Regions from separate parts of the Pseudomonas sp. CYM-20-01 genome, predicted to be linked through region 1. Evidence: predicted binding sites of a transcription regulator. Region 1 holds the regulator's gene; the other holds the start of a gene.
What was found. Region 1 encodes sigma-54, which starts transcription at its own class of promoters, with help from an activator protein. Its sites were predicted from a motif close to ANTGGCATNNANNTTGCTNT; they were not measured.
Positions count from the first base shown of each region.

Region 1 (8,259 bases):
CCCTGGCTGCTGGCGCGATGCTGTTGGTGGTGACCCACGAAGTCATCCCCGAGTCGCGACGCAATGGTCACGAAAAACTCGCCAGCCTGGGCCTGTGCATCGGTTTTTGCTTGATGATGGTGATGGACACCGCTCTGGGGTAGGTTACGTCTACTGTAGGAGCAGGCAAGCTCGCTCCTACAGGGGGTTATTCACCTTCGTCGAAGTAATTGTTGATCAGCGCCACCAGCGCTGCCATCGCTTCGTCTTCCTGCTCGCCTTCCGTCTTCAAGTGAATCCTGGTGCCTTTGCCGGCCGCCAACATCATCATGGCCATGATGCTCTTGCCGTCGACCATGGATTCCGGTGTACGCCCGGCGCGGATCTGGCAGGGGAACTGCCCTGCTACGCCCACGAACTTGGCCGAGGCGCGGGCGTGCAAGCCCAGCTTGTTGATGATTTCAATTTCCAGAGCGGGCATCGCGGGGGTGTTCCTTTCAGCTAAGGTCGCGGTGGCGGACCTGGACGTTCTTGAGGGTTTGTTGCAGCACCTGGCCCAGGCGCTCGGTCAGGTAGACGGAGCGGTGATGGCCGCCAGTGCAGCCGATGGCAATGGTGACATAGGCACGGTTGCTTGCAGCAAAGCGTGGCAGCCATTTGAGCAAGTAGGAGGAGATATCCTGGAACATCTCCTCCACATCCGGTTGCGCTGCCAGGTAATCGGCCACGGGCTGATCCAGCCCGGACTGGTCACGCAGTTCCGGTTTCCAGTACGGGTTAGGCAGGCAGCGCACATCGAACACCAGGTCGGCGTCGACCGGCATGCCGCGCTTGAACCCAAACGACTCCACTAGAAACGCGGTGCCCGGCTCTGGCTGGTTCAGCAGGCGCAGCTTGATAGCATCGCGCAACTGGTACAGGTTGAGGCTGGTGGTGTTTATCTTGAGGTCGGCGAGGTCAATGATCGGCCCCAGCAGCTTGGTTTCGTCTTCGATGGCTTCGGCCAGAGAGCGATGGGGGCTGCTTAGGGGGTGACGCCGGCGGGTCTCGGAGAAGCGTTTGAGCAGGGTTTCTTCGTCGGCGTCCAGGTACAGCACGTCGCAATGAATGTGCTTGCCCCGCACTTCCTCGAGCAATTGCGGGAATCGCTCAAGATGGCTGGGCAGGTTACGGGCATCAATCGAAACGGCGACCAGCGGTTGGGCCAGTTCGGTATGGATCAAGGCGCGTTCAGCCAACTCCGGCAGCAGGCCGGCGGGCAGGTTGTCGATGCAATAGAAACCGTTGTCCTCAAGAACGTTGAGGGCGGTGCTTTTACCCGAGCCGGAGCGGCCGCTGACGATGATCAAGCGCATGGTTACTGCCCGTTCTGTTCATCCAGGACAACCTGGTACAACGCCTCATTGCTGCTGGCGCTGCGCAGTTTGTCGCGTACTTCCTTGCGGTCGAGCATGCTGGCGATCTGCCGGAGCAGTTCCAGGTGCGCATCGGTGGCGGCTTGCGGGACCAGCAGAACGAACAGCAGATCAACCGGGGCGCCGTCGATGGCGTCGAAATCGATGGGGGCTTCCAGGTGCAGCAGGGCGCTGACAGGTGTTTCGCAGCCTTTGAGGCGGCAGTGAGGAATGGCGATGCCGTTGCCAAAACCGGTGGAACCGAGTTTTTCACGGGCAATCAGCGCATCGAAGACATCTTGCATCTCCAGATCCGGCACTTCGCGTGCGATCAGGTTGGCAATTTGTTCGAGGGCTTTCTTCTTGCTGCCACCCGGCACGTTCACGAGGGAACGGCCGGGGGTCAGGATGGTTTCAAGTCGGATCATGGGGGGAGAGTTAACGACCTGTACCTTGCATCAGGTGCAGATTCTTTTCCTTATGCTTTATGAGTTGGCGGTCCAGCTTGTCGTAGAGCGAGTCGATCGCCGCGTACATGTCTTCATGTTCCGCATTGGCGACGAGCTTGGCATTCGGTACGTGCAGGGTGGCCTCGATTTTCTGCTTGAGCTTATCGACCTCCATGATGACCTGCACGTTGGTGATCTTGTCAAAATGCCCTGCAAGCTTGTTCAACTTGCTTTCGGTGTACTCACGCAGGGGCTTGGTCACTTCCAGTTGGTGTCCACTGATGTTGACTTGCATACAGCTTCTCCTTCGTTGCCAGTGCATAAAGCGGCAGGCAAAGGCGCCTGCCACTGGAACGCTGTGGCCCGCCCGTCACATCAAACGCTTACGCTCGCTGGAAGGCGCGATCCCAAGGGACTCGCGGTACTTGGCGACGGTTCGACGGGCGACCTGAATGCCTTGTGCCTCCAGTAAACCAGCGATCTTACTGTCACTCAATGGCTTTTTCTGATTTTCCGCCGCAACCAGTTTTTTGATGATCGCGCGGATCGCCGTTGACGAGCATTCGCCGCCTTCGGAGGTGCTGACGTGGCTGGAGAAAAAGTATTTCAGTTCATAAATACCCCGTGGGGTATGCATGAATTTCTGCGTGGTCACGCGTGAAATGGTCGACTCATGCATGCCCACCGCTTCGGCGATGTCATGCAGTACCAGCGGCTTCATCGCCTCGTCGCCGTATTCCAGGAAGCCGCGCTGGTGCTCGACGATCTGGGTGGCGACTTTCATCAGGGTTTCGTTGCGGCTTTGCAGGCTCTTGATGAACCAGCGGGCTTCCTGCAACTGGTTGCGCATGAAGGTGTTATCGGCGCTGGTGTCGGCGCGGCGGACGAAACCGGCGTATTGCGGGTTGACCCGCAGGCGTGGCACCGACTCCTGGTTCAGCTCCACCAGCCACCGCTCGTTGTCCTTGCGCACGATCACGTCGGGGACGACGTATTCGGCTTCGCTGGACTCGATTTGCGAGCCGGGGCGCGGGTTAAGGCTCTGTACCAGCTCGATGACCTGGCGCAGGTCGTCTTCCTTGAGCTTCATGCGGCGCATCAACTGGCTGTAGTCGCGGCTGCCCAGCAGGTCGATGTAGTCGGTGACCAGGCGCTGGGCCTCGGCGAGCCATGGGGTCTTGGCCGGCAACTGGCGCAGTTGCAGCAGCAGGCATTCGCTGAGGGTGCGCGCGCCGATACCGGATGGCTCGAACTGCTGGATGCGGTGCAGGACGGCTTCGATCTCGTCCAGTTCGATATCCAGTTCGGGGTCGAAGGCTTCAAGAATTTCTTCAAGCGTCTCGTCTAGATAACCCTGATTGTTGATGCAGTCGATCAGGGTTACGGCGATCAGGCGATCGGTATCCGACATCGGTGCCAGGTTCAGTTGCCACAGCAGATGGCTCTGCAGGCTCTCGCCGGCGGAGGTGCGGGTGGTGAAGTCCCACTCGTCATCGTCATTGCTGGGCAGGCTGCTGGCGCTGGTCTGGTAGACATCTTCCCAGGCGGTGTCGACCGGAAGCTCGTTGGGAATGCGTTCGTTCCATTCGCCTTCCTCAAGGTTGTCCACCGTGGGGGCGGTTTCCTGGTAGGAGGGTTCCTGCACGTCGGAATTGGGTTTTTGCTCGATGTTATCGGCCAGCGGGTCTGCATTATCGAAGTCGTCGCCTTCTTCCTGGCGTTCGAGCATCGGATTGGACTCCAGGGCCTCCTGGATTTCCTGTTGCAGGTCCAGGGTCGACAATTGGAGCAGGCGGATGGCCTGTTGCAGCTGCGGTGTCATCGTCAGCTGCTGGCCCATTCTCAGGACTAGCGATGGTTTCATGGCAGGGGCTTAACACCTTATTCGCCGGCGCAATGCGCCATCCACGACAGGGCGCGTGAGCGCCAAACATAAGCAAATTATATGCCTGATGTCGGGTGCTTTGCCTAGAGCGCGGTAACAATAAAAATCCGGAGGTTTTCATTGACTCCCGCGCACCTTGGCGAACGCCGTGACACCACGGTGTTTACAGGCGGAACTCGTGACCCAGGTACACTTCCTTGACCAGTTCATTGGCCAGGATGGTAGCGGAATCACCTTCGGCAATCAGTTGGCCGTCATTGACGATATAGGCGGTTTCGCAGATATCGAGCGTCTCACGGACGTTGTGGTCGGTGATGAGCACGCCAATGCCCTTGGCCTTGAGGTGATGGATGATCTGCTTGATGTCGCCGACCGAAATCGGGTCGACGCCGGCAAACGGCTCGTCCAGCAGGATGAACTTGGGGGCAGTGGCCAGTGCGCGGGCGATTTCCACGCGACGACGCTCACCACCGGACAGGCTCATGCCGAGGTTGTCGCGGATATGGTTGATATGGAACTCCTGCAACAGGCTTTCCAGCTCCTTGCGACGGCCGTCACGGTCGAGTTCCTTGCGGGTCTCGAGGATCGCCATGATGTTGTCCGACACCGACAGTTTGCGGAAGATCGACGCTTCCTGCGGGAGATAGCCGATACCGGCCCGTGCGCGGCCGTGCATTGGCTGGTGACTCACGTCCAGGTCATCGATCAGGACACGGCCCTGATCCGCCTGGACCAGACCGACGATCATGTAGAAGCAAGTGGTCTTGCCGGCGCCGTTGGGGCCGAGCAAGCCGACGATCTGGCCGCTGTCGATCGACAGGCTGACGTCGCGCACGACCTGACGGCTTTTATAGGCCTTGGCCAGATGCTGGGCTTTCAGGGTTGCCATTACTCGGCCTTCTTCTTCGGCTGGATAACCATGTCGATGCGTGGACGAGGCGCGGTGACCTTGTTGCCATTGGCACGACCGGCATTAGCGATCTGTTTCACGGTGTCATAGGTGATCTTCTCACCTTCCGTGGAGTTGCCATCGGGGCTGAGCACCTTGGCCTGGTCAATCAGTACGATGCGGTTCTGCTGGGCGTGGTACTGGATGGTCTTGCCGTAGCCCTTCATCGGGCCGGTGTCTGTCGCGGACTGCTTCTGTTCGAAGTAAGCCAGGTTGCCCACCGAGGTCACGACATCGATGTCGCCGGTTTTGGTGCGCGTTAGCGTCACGGTATTGCCGGTGATTTTCATCGAGCCCTGAGTGATGATCACGCCACCGGTGTAGGTTGCGACGCCTTGCTTGTCATCGAGCTGTGCATCATCGGCCGAGATGTGGATCGGCTGCTGGCTATCGTTCGGCAGAGCCCAGGCGCTCACGCTTCCCAGTGCTGCGCCCAGGCCGAGCAAAATAGGGAGAGTTTTAACGAGCCTCATACTGTCCTCTTACGTTCGATAGCAGGTGTATCCTGCTTTCTTTCAAATACGCTTTCATTCCCTTGCCAGTCGATACACCGCCAGCGCCGTCGATTCTAACGTCTTGCTCGGTCTGCGCATATTGCTTCTGCGGGAATACGGTCATGCGACTGCTGGTAATCACCGTCTCACGGCTTTTATCGTCAGTGCGCGCAATGCGCACCGAGTCGATCAGTTCCACCTCGGTACCGTCCGGGTTGACCTCGCCACGCTTGCTGGTGACGTGCCATGGGAACTCGGTACCGCGGTAAATGTTCATGTCCGGGTTGGTCAGCAGGGTGACCTCGGTGGCCTTCACATGCTCGACCTTGTCCGAGGTCATTTCGTACTGCACCTTGCCGTCAGGCAGGAACTGCACACTTTTGGCATTGATGGCGTAATAGTCGATAGCGCCTTCGTCAACCTGCGCAGCAGGCTGGTCGAGAAAGCGCTCCGGGCTGATATTCCAGTAGCCCACCGCGAGGAACAGCGCGGCGATGACCCCGAATAACAGGAAGTTGCGAATCTTTTTGCTCAGCATAAAACGCTCTATAAGTAGGCGGCGTGTGCCGCTTCAAGGCTGCCCTGGGCACGCAGGATCAGCTCGCAGAACTCGCGGGCGGCACCTTCGCCACCGCGGGCGCTGGTGATGCCGTGGGCGTGTTCGCGAACAAACGCCGCCGCATTGGCGACGGCCATGCCCAGGCCTACTCGGCGAATCACCGGCAGGTCTGGCAAGTCATCACCCAAGTAGGCGACCTGCTCATAGCTTAGGTTGAGTTGGCCAAGAAGCTCGTCCAGAACCACCAGTTTATCCTCGCGGCCCTGATACAGGTGAGGAATCCCCAGGTTTTGTGCGCGACGTTCCACAACGGGCGTTTTTCGGCCGCTGATAATTGCCGTTTGCACACCCGCCGCCATCAGCATTTTGATGCCCTGGCCGTCCAGCGTGTTGAATGTCTTGAATTCGCTGCCGTCTTCGAGGAAGTACAGGCGGCCGTCGGTCAGCACGCCGTCAACGTCGAAAATCGCGAGTTTGATATTTTTGCCGCGTTGCAACAGGTCGCTGGTCATCTACATCACTCCTGCACGCAGCAAGTCGTGCATGTTCAGGGCGCCAATCGGGCGGTCGTCGCCATCAACCACCACCAGCGCGCCGATCTTGTGGTCTTCCATGATCTTCAAGGCTTCGGCTGCCAGCATCTCTGGGCGTGCGGTCTTGCCGTGGGGTGTCATTACCGCGTCGATGGTGGCGGTGTGGATATCAATCGTGCGGTCCAGGGTGCGGCGCAGGTCGCCGTCGGTGAAGACCCCGGCCAAGCGGCCATCGGCCTCCAGGATCACCGTCATGCCCAGGCCCTTGCGGGTCATTTCCATCAGCGCATCCTTCAGCAAGGTGCCGCGCTGGACATGGGGCAACTCCTCGCCGGAGTGCATGACGTTTTCCACTTTCAGCAGCAGGCGGCGACCCAGGGCGCCACCCGGATGGGAAAACGCGAAGTCCTCAGCGGTAAACCCGCGGGCTTCCAGCAGCGCTACGGACAAGGCATCGCCCATGACCAGCGCGGCCGTGGTGGAGGAGGTCGGTGCCAGGTTCAGCGGGCAGGCCTCGTGGTCCACGTGGACGTTCAGGTTCACTTCGGCGGCCTTGGCCAGCGTCGACTCCGGGTTGCCGGTGATGCTGATCATCTGGATGCCCAGGCGTTTGATCAGCGGCAGCAGGGTAACGATTTCGTTGGTAGTGCCGGAGTTGGACAGCGCAAGGATGATGTCATCCTTGGTGATCATGCCCATGTCGCCGTGGCTGGCTTCGGCCGGGTGCACGAAAAACGCGGTGGTTCCGGTACTGGCCAGGGTGGCGGCGATCTTGTTGCCGACGTGGCCCGACTTGCCCATGCCGACCACCACAACGCGGCCCTTGCTGGCCAGAATCATCTCGCAGGCGCGTACGAAATCCGCGTCAATATGGGCCAGCAAGCCTTCTACGGCTTCAAGCTCGAGGCGGATGGTGCGTTGTGCGGATTGAATAAGGTCGCTGGATTGGCTCATGTCTGAAATCGTATAGCCTGACGAAAAGTCGGCGATTATAGCGGTAATGATCAATTCCCTCACGCAAGTTCGTCAGGGTTTGTTCGCAATGTTCCTGAGATTCAACCCCAGCAACGATTTTTCCCTGTCCCCAATCTGAACAAGCACTGTTCCGGCCTTGGGCGCCTTGTACCAGCAGTGATATAGTTCGCCGCCAGTTCGGTCCGCCCAGCCCACGTGGCCAACTATTGCGCAACGGTTGCAAACGTTTGTCGCAAGCGTGGTGTCTGAGTGAGAGGCTGCATCCCAAGGAGTTTAGATGAGTGCCGATAACGCCTACGCGGTCGAGCTGAAGGGACTGACCTTCAAGCGCGGGACGCGCAGCATCTTCAATAACGTCGATATCCGCATTCCGCGCGGCAAGGTCACGGGCATCATGGGGCCTTCCGGTTGCGGCAAGACCACGCTGCTGCGCCTGATGGGTATGCAATTGCGCCCCAGTGCGGGAGAGGTGTGGGTCAACGGCCAGAACCTGCCGACGCTGTCGCGCAGCGATCTGTTCGATGCACGCAAGCACATGGGTGTGCTGTTCCAGAGCGGTGCGCTGTTCACCGATCTTGATGTTTTCGAGAACGTGGCCTTTCCGCTGCGGGTGCATACCCAGCTGTCCGACGAGATGATTCGTGACATTGTGTTGCTGAAACTGCAGGCCGTAGGCCTTCGCGGCGCCATCGACCTGATGCCCGATGAATTGTCTGGTGGCATGAAGCGCCGTGTGGCGCTGGCGCGTGCCATTGCCCTCGACCCGCAGATTCTCATGTACGACGAGCCCTTTGTCGGCCAGGACCCCATCGCCATGGGCGTGCTGGTGCGTCTGATCCGCCTGCTCAACGATGCACTGGGCATTACCAGCATCGTGGTCTCCCACGATCTTGCAGAAACCGCGAGCATTGCCGATTACCTCTATGTAGTGGGCGATGGTCAGGTGCTGGGGCAGGGCACGCCCGAAGAGCTGATGAACGCCGACAACCCGCGCATTCGCCAATTCATGACCGGCGATCCTGATGGCCCGGTGCCTTTTCAC
Region 1 covers NZ_AP025169.1:1,223,229-1,231,487, forward strand. The annotation lists gene M2497_RS05360 (ZIP family metal transporter) at 1-143, shown strand, start outside; gene M2497_RS05365 (HPr family phosphocarrier protein) at 188-460, opposite strand; gene rapZ (RNase adapter RapZ) at 477-1,334, opposite strand; gene ptsN (PTS IIA-like nitrogen regulatory protein PtsN) at 1,337-1,801, opposite strand; gene raiA (ribosome-associated translation inhibitor RaiA) at 1,812-2,117, opposite strand; gene M2497_RS05385 (RNA polymerase factor sigma-54) at 2,193-3,686, opposite strand; gene lptB (LPS export ABC transporter ATP-binding protein) at 3,871-4,596, opposite strand; gene lptA (lipopolysaccharide transport periplasmic protein LptA) at 4,596-5,129, opposite strand; gene lptC (LPS export ABC transporter periplasmic protein LptC) at 5,116-5,688, opposite strand; gene M2497_RS05405 (HAD family hydrolase) at 5,697-6,221, opposite strand; gene M2497_RS05410 (KpsF/GutQ family sugar-phosphate isomerase) at 6,222-7,196, opposite strand; gene M2497_RS05415 (ATP-binding cassette domain-containing protein) at 7,495-8,259, shown strand, end outside.

Region 2 (8,259 bases), 2.6 Mb from region 1:
CGTGGAACCGCGAGGCAGAGCGGGCGCTGATGACGTTGGGGATGCTGGCGAGCCAGTTATGCCAGGAAACAGCAGCAGGATTATGACGCTCAGAAAGGGGACAAATCCTCTAGCACACTAATCACTGTGCTTGTCATGCCGCGCACAACAAGCGAGCATATGGCCCTCTGCCGTTAATGCTGTAGGCGATATGACCTGTATTTTTCGCGCTGTTCTGGTAATTGGCCTGTTAAGCCTGTGCAACGTCGGCACAGTGCTGGCGGCAGCTCCTGTGAGTGAAACCAAGCCGGCCGCCAGTAACGAGCAGAAGCCCTCCACGAAAAAAACGGCTCCCGTTAAAAAAGCCCCAGCGGTGAAGAAACCCACCGCTGCCGCCAAAAAACGTGCAGCCAGCAAGTCCAAGGCATCCCGCGAAGTGACGCAGACACAATTGCCACCGGCACAGTTGGACCTGTCCCTGCCGTCGGACATGGTCAGGCACTTGCAGCCTATCGGTACCATGCCCAAACCCAAAAGTGTGCCCTTGCTGCCGCCGATGTTCGGTGAGAAACCCACCGACAACAGCGCCTTCCAGATCAACGGCCGCCTGCTCAGCAATGAAATGAAGCTGCAATTGCGCAACGAAGAACGGCGCGAAGTCGAAGGCGCCGCGGTGGAGTTCGAGTTCAAGCAGTAAACTTTTCCCGCAAACGTGACGCGTGCCCTCGACCATCTGTCGCAGACTGGTCAGTCACTTTTGTTTTCTGCGAAAAACCCCTGTTAACCCATTTTAAAACGGCTGTTTTAGGGCGTACTCTAGCCCGGCCATCCACATTGAGTCGTCGAGGACCTGCTGGTCATGAATTGCCGTGAAGGCTGTGGCGCTTGCTGCATCGCCCCCTCCATCAGTTCGCCATTACCGGGCATGCCACAGGGCAAACCGGCGGGCGAACGCTGCCTGCACCTATCGGTCGAACAGCTATGCCTGCTGTTCGGCCAGCCGGAGCGACCGGCGGTGTGCAGTGATTTCAAGGCGGATCTCGAGGTCTGCGGCACCGACCAGGCCGATGCGATCCGCTTGATCGGCTGGTGGGAGCAGATGACGGCGGCTTGATGGGCTTTACTATCGGAACTTCAACAATAAGGAATACAACAATGGGTTCGCTGAAACGAATGGCTGTGTTGTGCGGTTTTACGGTGTTGTTTGCTGCCACTGCCCAGGCTGAGGATTGGCAAGTCGCCAAGGACGAAGACGGTATCAAGGTGTCCCTGAGCGAAATTGCCGGCTCCAAGTACAAGGCGTATCGCGGGGTGACCACGATCAAGGCACCGGTGGCGAAGATCGTCGCGTTGCAGGAAGACGTAGTCGGTGCGTGCAAGTGGATTCATGAGTGCAAATTGCAGAAGCTGCTGAAACATGAGGGTGACGTCAGCTATACCTACACCCAGTTCAATGCGCCGTTCCCCGTCAGTAATCGTGATTCGATCCTGAAAATCACCACTGCCAAGGGTGCCGATGGCAGTGTCACTCGGACCTTGCTGGAGGTTCCTACTTATCAGCCGGAAGAAAAAGGCTTCGTACGCGTAGCCCAGGTTGAAGGCTTCTGGAAACTGGTCCCCAAAGGCGACAACCTGACCGAAGTCACCTACCAGGTGCATACCGAGCCAGGCGGCAGCGTGCCCTCGTGGCTGGCCAACAAGTTCGTGGTGGACGCTCCGTTCAACACCTTGAAAGCCTTGAAGCAACACGCGGAAAAATAACTGCAGCTGATCCGGTGCCTCCGGCCTTGAGTGGAACGTTTGTCCAGCGCTCAAGGTCCAGATATGTGTAAGCCCACACATGGGTTTTATCGAGGAGGCACCGATGCAAACGTGGCAAATTACCTTCGTTGATGATCACGGCGTGCAGACCGTGGAGCAGTTCACCTGCGAACACAAGCCCAGCCTCGAAGACGCTGCGCACATGATTCGCAACAAGCTGGTGCCCGTCGCCGCCGAACTGGACCTCAATGACCTGGAGGGCCGCAAGCCCGAGCCGACGGTCAAGATCCTCAAAGACCAGAACAGCATCCAGATCCTCGACATCTCTCCCGCCGTCTGAACATTCCCTGTAGTCCATCCAAGCGCCTCTGGTGGAGGTGATAGCTTCGCGCTACTCTGCAAACGAGATCAGCGAATGAATCGCTAGTTCTGGTCTTGTCAGCTACATGCTTGTTTTCCAGCGGTGATGTTGTTGCCGTAGTCCCCACGCCATTGCGGCGTGGGCTTCGGGAAGCACGGAAAGTCTATCCATCAATTTGAGGAGCACTTTTCATGAGCACAGCCTATCAAGAAGACATCAGCACCAATGTTCTGCGCCGCATGAAAGAAGGCGGCTTCGACTTCTCGCGTTTTCACCCCATCGAGTTCTACGCCATTTTCCCGGATGAGGAACGGGCGCGCAGGGCTGCGGGTGAGTTTCGCGGGGAATCCCTGAATGCCCAGGTGAGTGCGCGCGACGATGGCGCCTGGTACCTGGAACTGAGCAAAGTCATGTTTGCGACCTACGACGGCATAGGAGATTTCGAGCAAGACTTCGGGGCGGTGGTCGAGCCGCTGGGCGGGATCATCGAAGGATGGGGCGTGAAGCAGGAGGTGCGTGGGTTACCCATGTAGCGGCAGTTTATGAGCAACACAGCGTATCGGCTGGCCTTTGGGTCGGCCGATTTTGTTTGTGCGGTGGGAAAATAACTCGGAACTTGCGCGCTATTTTTACGCACCAAAAAAAAGGCCACCCATACGGGTGGCCTAAAGGGAAGAGCGGAGCGCTGAAGGCAGTTCAGCAGATGGGGCCGATTATCCGTAGCCTGCGCCGGGCAGTGAAATCAACTCTGACTATGCTGTTGATAGTCAAAGCCCGCATTGCGATGAAGCGTCGGGCAGTGCACCGGGCATTCTACGCACCAGGACGGTGCGAGCAGATTACGTGGTTAATTCAACTCACTGATTTTTAAGTGTTTATGCCGCTGGCACGGGCCTTGCGATGGTTCTTGCGCCCGGGTGACAAGGAGTTCGGCATGATCCGCACTTATTACGATGAAATGTACGATGGGGCAGGCCAGGTCCGACCGCATTACCGCGAGTTCGCCCGCTGGCTGGCCGAAACCCCGCCTGAATTGCTGGCTCAACGCCGGCGCGAAGCCGATTTGCTGTTTCACCGCGCCGGGATCACCTTCACCCTCTACGGGGACGAGCAGGGCACCGAGCGTCTGATTCCCTTCGACACCATCCCGCGCAGCATTCCCGCCAGTGAATGGAGGATTGTCGAGCGTGGCTGCATCCAGCGGGTCAAGGCGTTGAACATGTTTCTCGCCGACCTGTATCACGAGCAACGCATCATCAAGGCCGGGATCATTCCTGCCGAACAGGTGCTGGCCAACGAGCAATACCAACTGGCGATGCAGGGCCTGGACCTGCACCGCGACCTGTATTCCCACATCTCCGGCGTCGACCTCGTACGCGATGGCGACGGCACGTACTACGTGCTCGAAGACAACCTGCGTACACCCAGCGGCGTCAGCTATATGCTCGAAGACCGCAAGATGATGATGCGCCTGTTCCCCGAACTGTTCGCTGCCCAGCGCATCGCGCCCATCGATCACTATCCCAACCTGCTGCTCGACACGCTGAAAAGCTCAAGCCCCCTGGATAACCCCAGCGTGGTGGTATTGACGCCGGGCCGCTTTAACAGCGCGTTCTTCGAGCATGCCTTTCTCGCCCGCGAGATGGGCGTGGAACTGGTGGAAGGCGCCGACCTGTTCGTACGCGATGACCGCGTTTTCATGCGCACCACCGATGGGCCCAAGGCCGTGGACGTGATCTACCGTCGTCTCGACGATGCGTTTCTCGATCCCCTGGCCTTCAACCCGGACTCCATGCTCGGCGTGCCCGGCCTGCTCGCGGCTTATCGCTGCGGCAATGTGGTGCTGGCCAATGCCATCGGCACCGGCGTGGCGGATGACAAGTCGGTGTACCCCTTCGTCACCGAGATGATCCGTTTTTACCTGGATGAAGAACCGATCCTGAAGAATGTTCCGACCTTCCAGTGTCGTAAACCGGACGAGCTATCCCACGTACTCGCCAACCTGCCCGACCTGGTGGTGAAGGAAACCCAGGGCTCCGGCGGCTACGGCATGTTGGTAGGCCCGGCGTCCACGGCAGCGGAAATCGAAGCCTTCCGAGCGCGGATCAAGGCCAAGCCCCACGCCTATATCGCCCAGCCGACCCTGTGTTTATCCACCTGCCCGACCTTTGTCGAAAACGGCATTGCGCCGCGCCATATCGACCTGCGCCCGTTTGTGTTGTCCGGCAAGGAGACCCGTGTAGTGCCCGGCGGCCTGACCCGCGTGGCCTTGCGCGAAGGTTCGCTGGTGGTGAACTCGTCCCAGGGCGGCGGCACCAAAGACACTTGGGTGGTCGAGGACTGATGCCATGTTGAGTAGAACTGCCTCGGATCTGTACTGGATGTCGCGCTACCTGGAGCGTGCGGAAAACCTCGCACGCATGCTCGACGTCAGCTATTCGCTGTCACTGATGCCCCAGGATGGGCGCGGCGACGGCCTGCATGAACTGGCCATGCCGCTATTGATTACCGGCACCCTGGACGATTACCACGAACGTCACGGCGAACTGCACGCCGAACGCCTGTTGCACTTTTTTGCGCTGGACGCGGCCAACCCGGCCAGCATCTACAGTTGTCTCGGCGCCGCGCGGGCCAGCGCCCATGCGGTGCGTGGGCGAATTACCGCGGATATGTGGGAAAACATCAACGCCACCTGGCTGGATATTCGCGATATCGCCCAGCAGGGCCTCAGCCGTTATGGCATGAGCCGGTTCTGTGAGTGGGTCAAGGAGCGCTCCCATCTGTTCCGGGGTGCCACTTACGGCACCATCATGCGCAACGATGCTTTCCGATTTATCCGCCTGGGCACTTTTATCGAACGGGCCGACAACACGCTGCGCCTGCTGGACGCCCGCTATGAGATGGCCGGTGACCGCGCCGAGGCTGTCACCGATGGCACGGCCCACGCCTACTATCAATGGAGCGCCTTGCTGCGTGCCTTGTCGTCGTTCGAGGCCTACACCGAGATCTATCGCGATGCGCCCGGCGCACGGCAAGTCGCCGAGTTGCTGCTGTTGCGCGCCGATGTGCCACGCTCACTGCGGGCCTGCAGTGAAGAGATCGACCAGATACTCGCCAGCCTGCCTGGCATCAACGGCCGCCCGGCCCAGCGCCTGGCCGCCGAGATGGATGCGCGCCTGCGCTTTACCGCCATCGATGAAATCCTTGAGGAAGGCCTGCACGCCTGGCTGACCGACTTTATTCCTTTGGTCCGCCAGTTGGGCGACGCCATCTACAGTTCCTACCTGGAGGCGGCATGAGACTCTCCATCAGCCACGAAACCACCTACCACTATGAAGACCAGGTGCGCGCCAGCATCCAATACTTGCGCCTCACGCCCCATGACAGCGAGCGCCAGCATGTACTCAGTTGGCAACTTGACCTGCCACGCCCGGTGCGTGCCCAGGTGGACCCGTTCGGCAACATCCTGCATGTGTTGACCCTGGACGAGCCCCACGACGCCATCATCATTGGCGCGCGTGGCCAGGTGGACATCGACGAGTTGCGCGAGGCCGAGCATGAGAGCCAATCGGCGTTCCCGTTCCTGCGCTGCACGCGCCTGACCGAACCCGATGAAGCCCTGCGTGGTTTTGCCGAACAGCACTGCCATCAACGGCGCGACCGTACGGCATTGATCGACCTGATGCAGGCACTTAACCAGGCGATGGTCTACACGCCCGGCGCGACCGAGGTCGACACCTGCGCCGCCCAGGCCTTCGCCGGCCGTGCGGGCGTGTGCCAGGACCACACCCACGCGTTCCTGGCCTGTGCGCGTAGCCTGGGCATTCCTGCGCGGTATGTGTCGGGGTATTTGTACACCGAGGACAGCACGCACCTGGCCAGCCACGCCTGGGCCGAAGCCTGGCTGGATGACGCCTGGTACAGCTTTGACGTGACTAACCAACTGGCCCGCCCGGAGCGGCATTTGAAGCTGGCGGTGGGGCTGGATTACCTCGATGCTTGCCCGGTGCGCGGCATGCGCCGGGGCGGTGGGCATGAGCAGATGCATGCCAAGGTGTTCGTGGCGCCGACGCCGGTGATTTCCGTCCAGCAGCAATGATTCGGTTGCGGCGAGCGGGGTGTTGTGGCTGGCGGACTTGTTGTGGTGAGCAGATTTGCTGTGGTGAGCGGGCTTGCCCCGCGTTGGGCTGCGCAGCAGCCCCAAAACCAGGAACCGAAGAAACTCCTGACACACCGCATTCTGCTTGATCAGGGCTGCTGCGCAGCCCAACGCGGGGCAAGCCCGCTCACCACAGCAAGCCCGCTCACCACAACGCGTTCACCACCGGATGTTTAAGGTTGCTGTTTACGCCCGGCCATATGCTTCAAATACCCCACCAACAGATCCAGCTCACCGTCCGGCAACACGCTGGCCGCGAACGCCGGCATCTTCGCCTGTGGCCAACGCCGCAAACTCTGCGGGTCGCGGATATAGCGCTTGAGGAAATCACCGCCAAAATACTCGGTGGGGTTGTAGGGGATATTCAGGTCCGGTCCCACCTGGGCGTCTCCGGCGCCATTGATGCGGTGGCAGGCCAGGCAGTTTTTCTGGAACAGGGCAAAACCCTGGTTGATCGGGTCGTTGGCCGCCAGCTTCGGATCCGGCAACAACGCCGGAAAGCGCTCCGCTACCGTGTTCAACTGCTTGATCCCGGAGATCTGGAACGGCCACTGCTCAGGGCTGATAGCCCCGGCTTGCGGGTCGGTCCACACCAGGTAGAACGGCCCGGCACTGGGTTTGCCCTGCGCCAGTGCCGGCCAGGGTTGAGCAGGATCCTCCACCGCCAGCCAAGCACGTGCACCCTGTTGTTCCAGCAACGGCGCGGCGGTGAGTTCGGCGGCGAATCCATCCAGGGCAACCGCTTGCAGATGGCTCTCGGGTTTCAAACCCGGTAGGAGCACGGCCAGCGGCACTGCGCGATAACTCATGCTGCGCTTGTAGGAGACGTCATCGTCGATCTGCACCGTCTGCGCTTGCGGGTGCTTGAGCAAGTCGGCGGTCTGCCAGGTCTTGCGGGAGTGGTTGAGTTCGATGGTCAATTGGGCCGCCGCAGTGGGGAGGCTGATGAGCAAGGCGAGGAGGGCAAGGATGGCTTTCAAGAAAGGGCCCGGTGTCGAGTGGCGATGCTGCTCACGATACCGCAAATCTGCACGCAAAAAGACAGCCCCTGCCGGACCGCTATGCGCAATGTCCTGGCAGGCGCTGCCAAAAGCTGCAAACCCGGTGCTGTGAGTGCACGGAATGTGGGTGTGGAGGTGTCACCCAATAACCTTGGTCAAATTGGGCAAGATCAGAATCAGTGTGGTGGCGAAAAGAATGAGTCCCGCCTGACGTACTTTCGAATGTTTGAACATGGCTGACTGCCTTTTGTTGTTATTCCTGAGCGTCAAATGCGTGCCGGTCTTATTTCAGTATGGCGAGATGACGTGTCGCTTTTCTTACAGTTGCTCCAGCAAAACCCGGCAGCAACTTCTTACTGATTCAACCTTAGAGCCCTCGTTCTTCGCGGCTTAGACTCATTTCATATCAGCTAATCAGAATTTCAGCTTAAAAAGGCATGAGGCATATCGCCATCTTGGCGCCAATGCCTTGGCTAGACAGCTAAAACGATTAATCAGGTGATTACCTTAGGTGCCTACCGTTCGTCCGAGCGAGGGGGTCAAAAGCAATGAGCGCATCCGTCATTGAAACCGTGTCAATCGGGCCTAAGGTAGAGGCACACATGCACACTGGTTCGAGGACGTCATGACCCAAGCGTTGATCTTTGATGCGATACGCACCCCCCGTGGCAAAGGCAAGGCGGACGGTGCCCTGCACAGCGTCAAGCCGGTGAACCTGGTAGCCGGCCTGCTCACGGCGCTGGCCCTGCGCAGTGACTTGGACACCCACCAGGTGGACGACATCGTGCTCGGCTGCGTGACCCCGGTAGGCGACCAGGGCGCCGACATCGCCAAGACCGCCGCGCTGGTGGCGGACTGGGACATCAGCGTCGCCGGGGTCCAGGTCAACCGCTTCTGCGCGTCGGGCCTGGAAGCGGTCAACCTGGGGGCGATGAAAGTCCGCTCCGGCTTCGAGGATCTGGTGGTGGTCGGCGGCGTCGAGTCCATGTCCCGCGTGC
Region 2 covers NZ_AP025169.1:5,343,461-5,351,719, reverse strand. The annotation lists gene M2497_RS24190 (PLP-dependent aminotransferase family protein) at 1-86, shown strand, start outside; gene M2497_RS24185 (translation initiation factor 2) at 191-676, shown strand; gene M2497_RS24180 (YkgJ family cysteine cluster protein) at 839-1,093, shown strand; gene M2497_RS24175 (START domain-containing protein) at 1,135-1,740, shown strand; gene M2497_RS24170 (hypothetical protein) at 1,844-2,080, shown strand; gene M2497_RS24165 (ribonuclease E inhibitor RraB) at 2,293-2,634, shown strand; gene M2497_RS24160 (circularly permuted type 2 ATP-grasp protein) at 3,036-4,445, shown strand; gene M2497_RS24155 (alpha-E domain-containing protein) at 4,450-5,400, shown strand; gene M2497_RS24150 (transglutaminase family protein) at 5,397-6,200, shown strand; gene M2497_RS24145 (cytochrome c) at 6,434-7,240, opposite strand; gene M2497_RS24140 (acetyl-CoA C-acetyltransferase) at 7,887-8,259, shown strand, end outside.
Region 2: the regulator sigma-54 is predicted to act here: its motif matches at 2,984-3,003, upstream of M2497_RS24160 (circularly permuted type 2 ATP-grasp protein).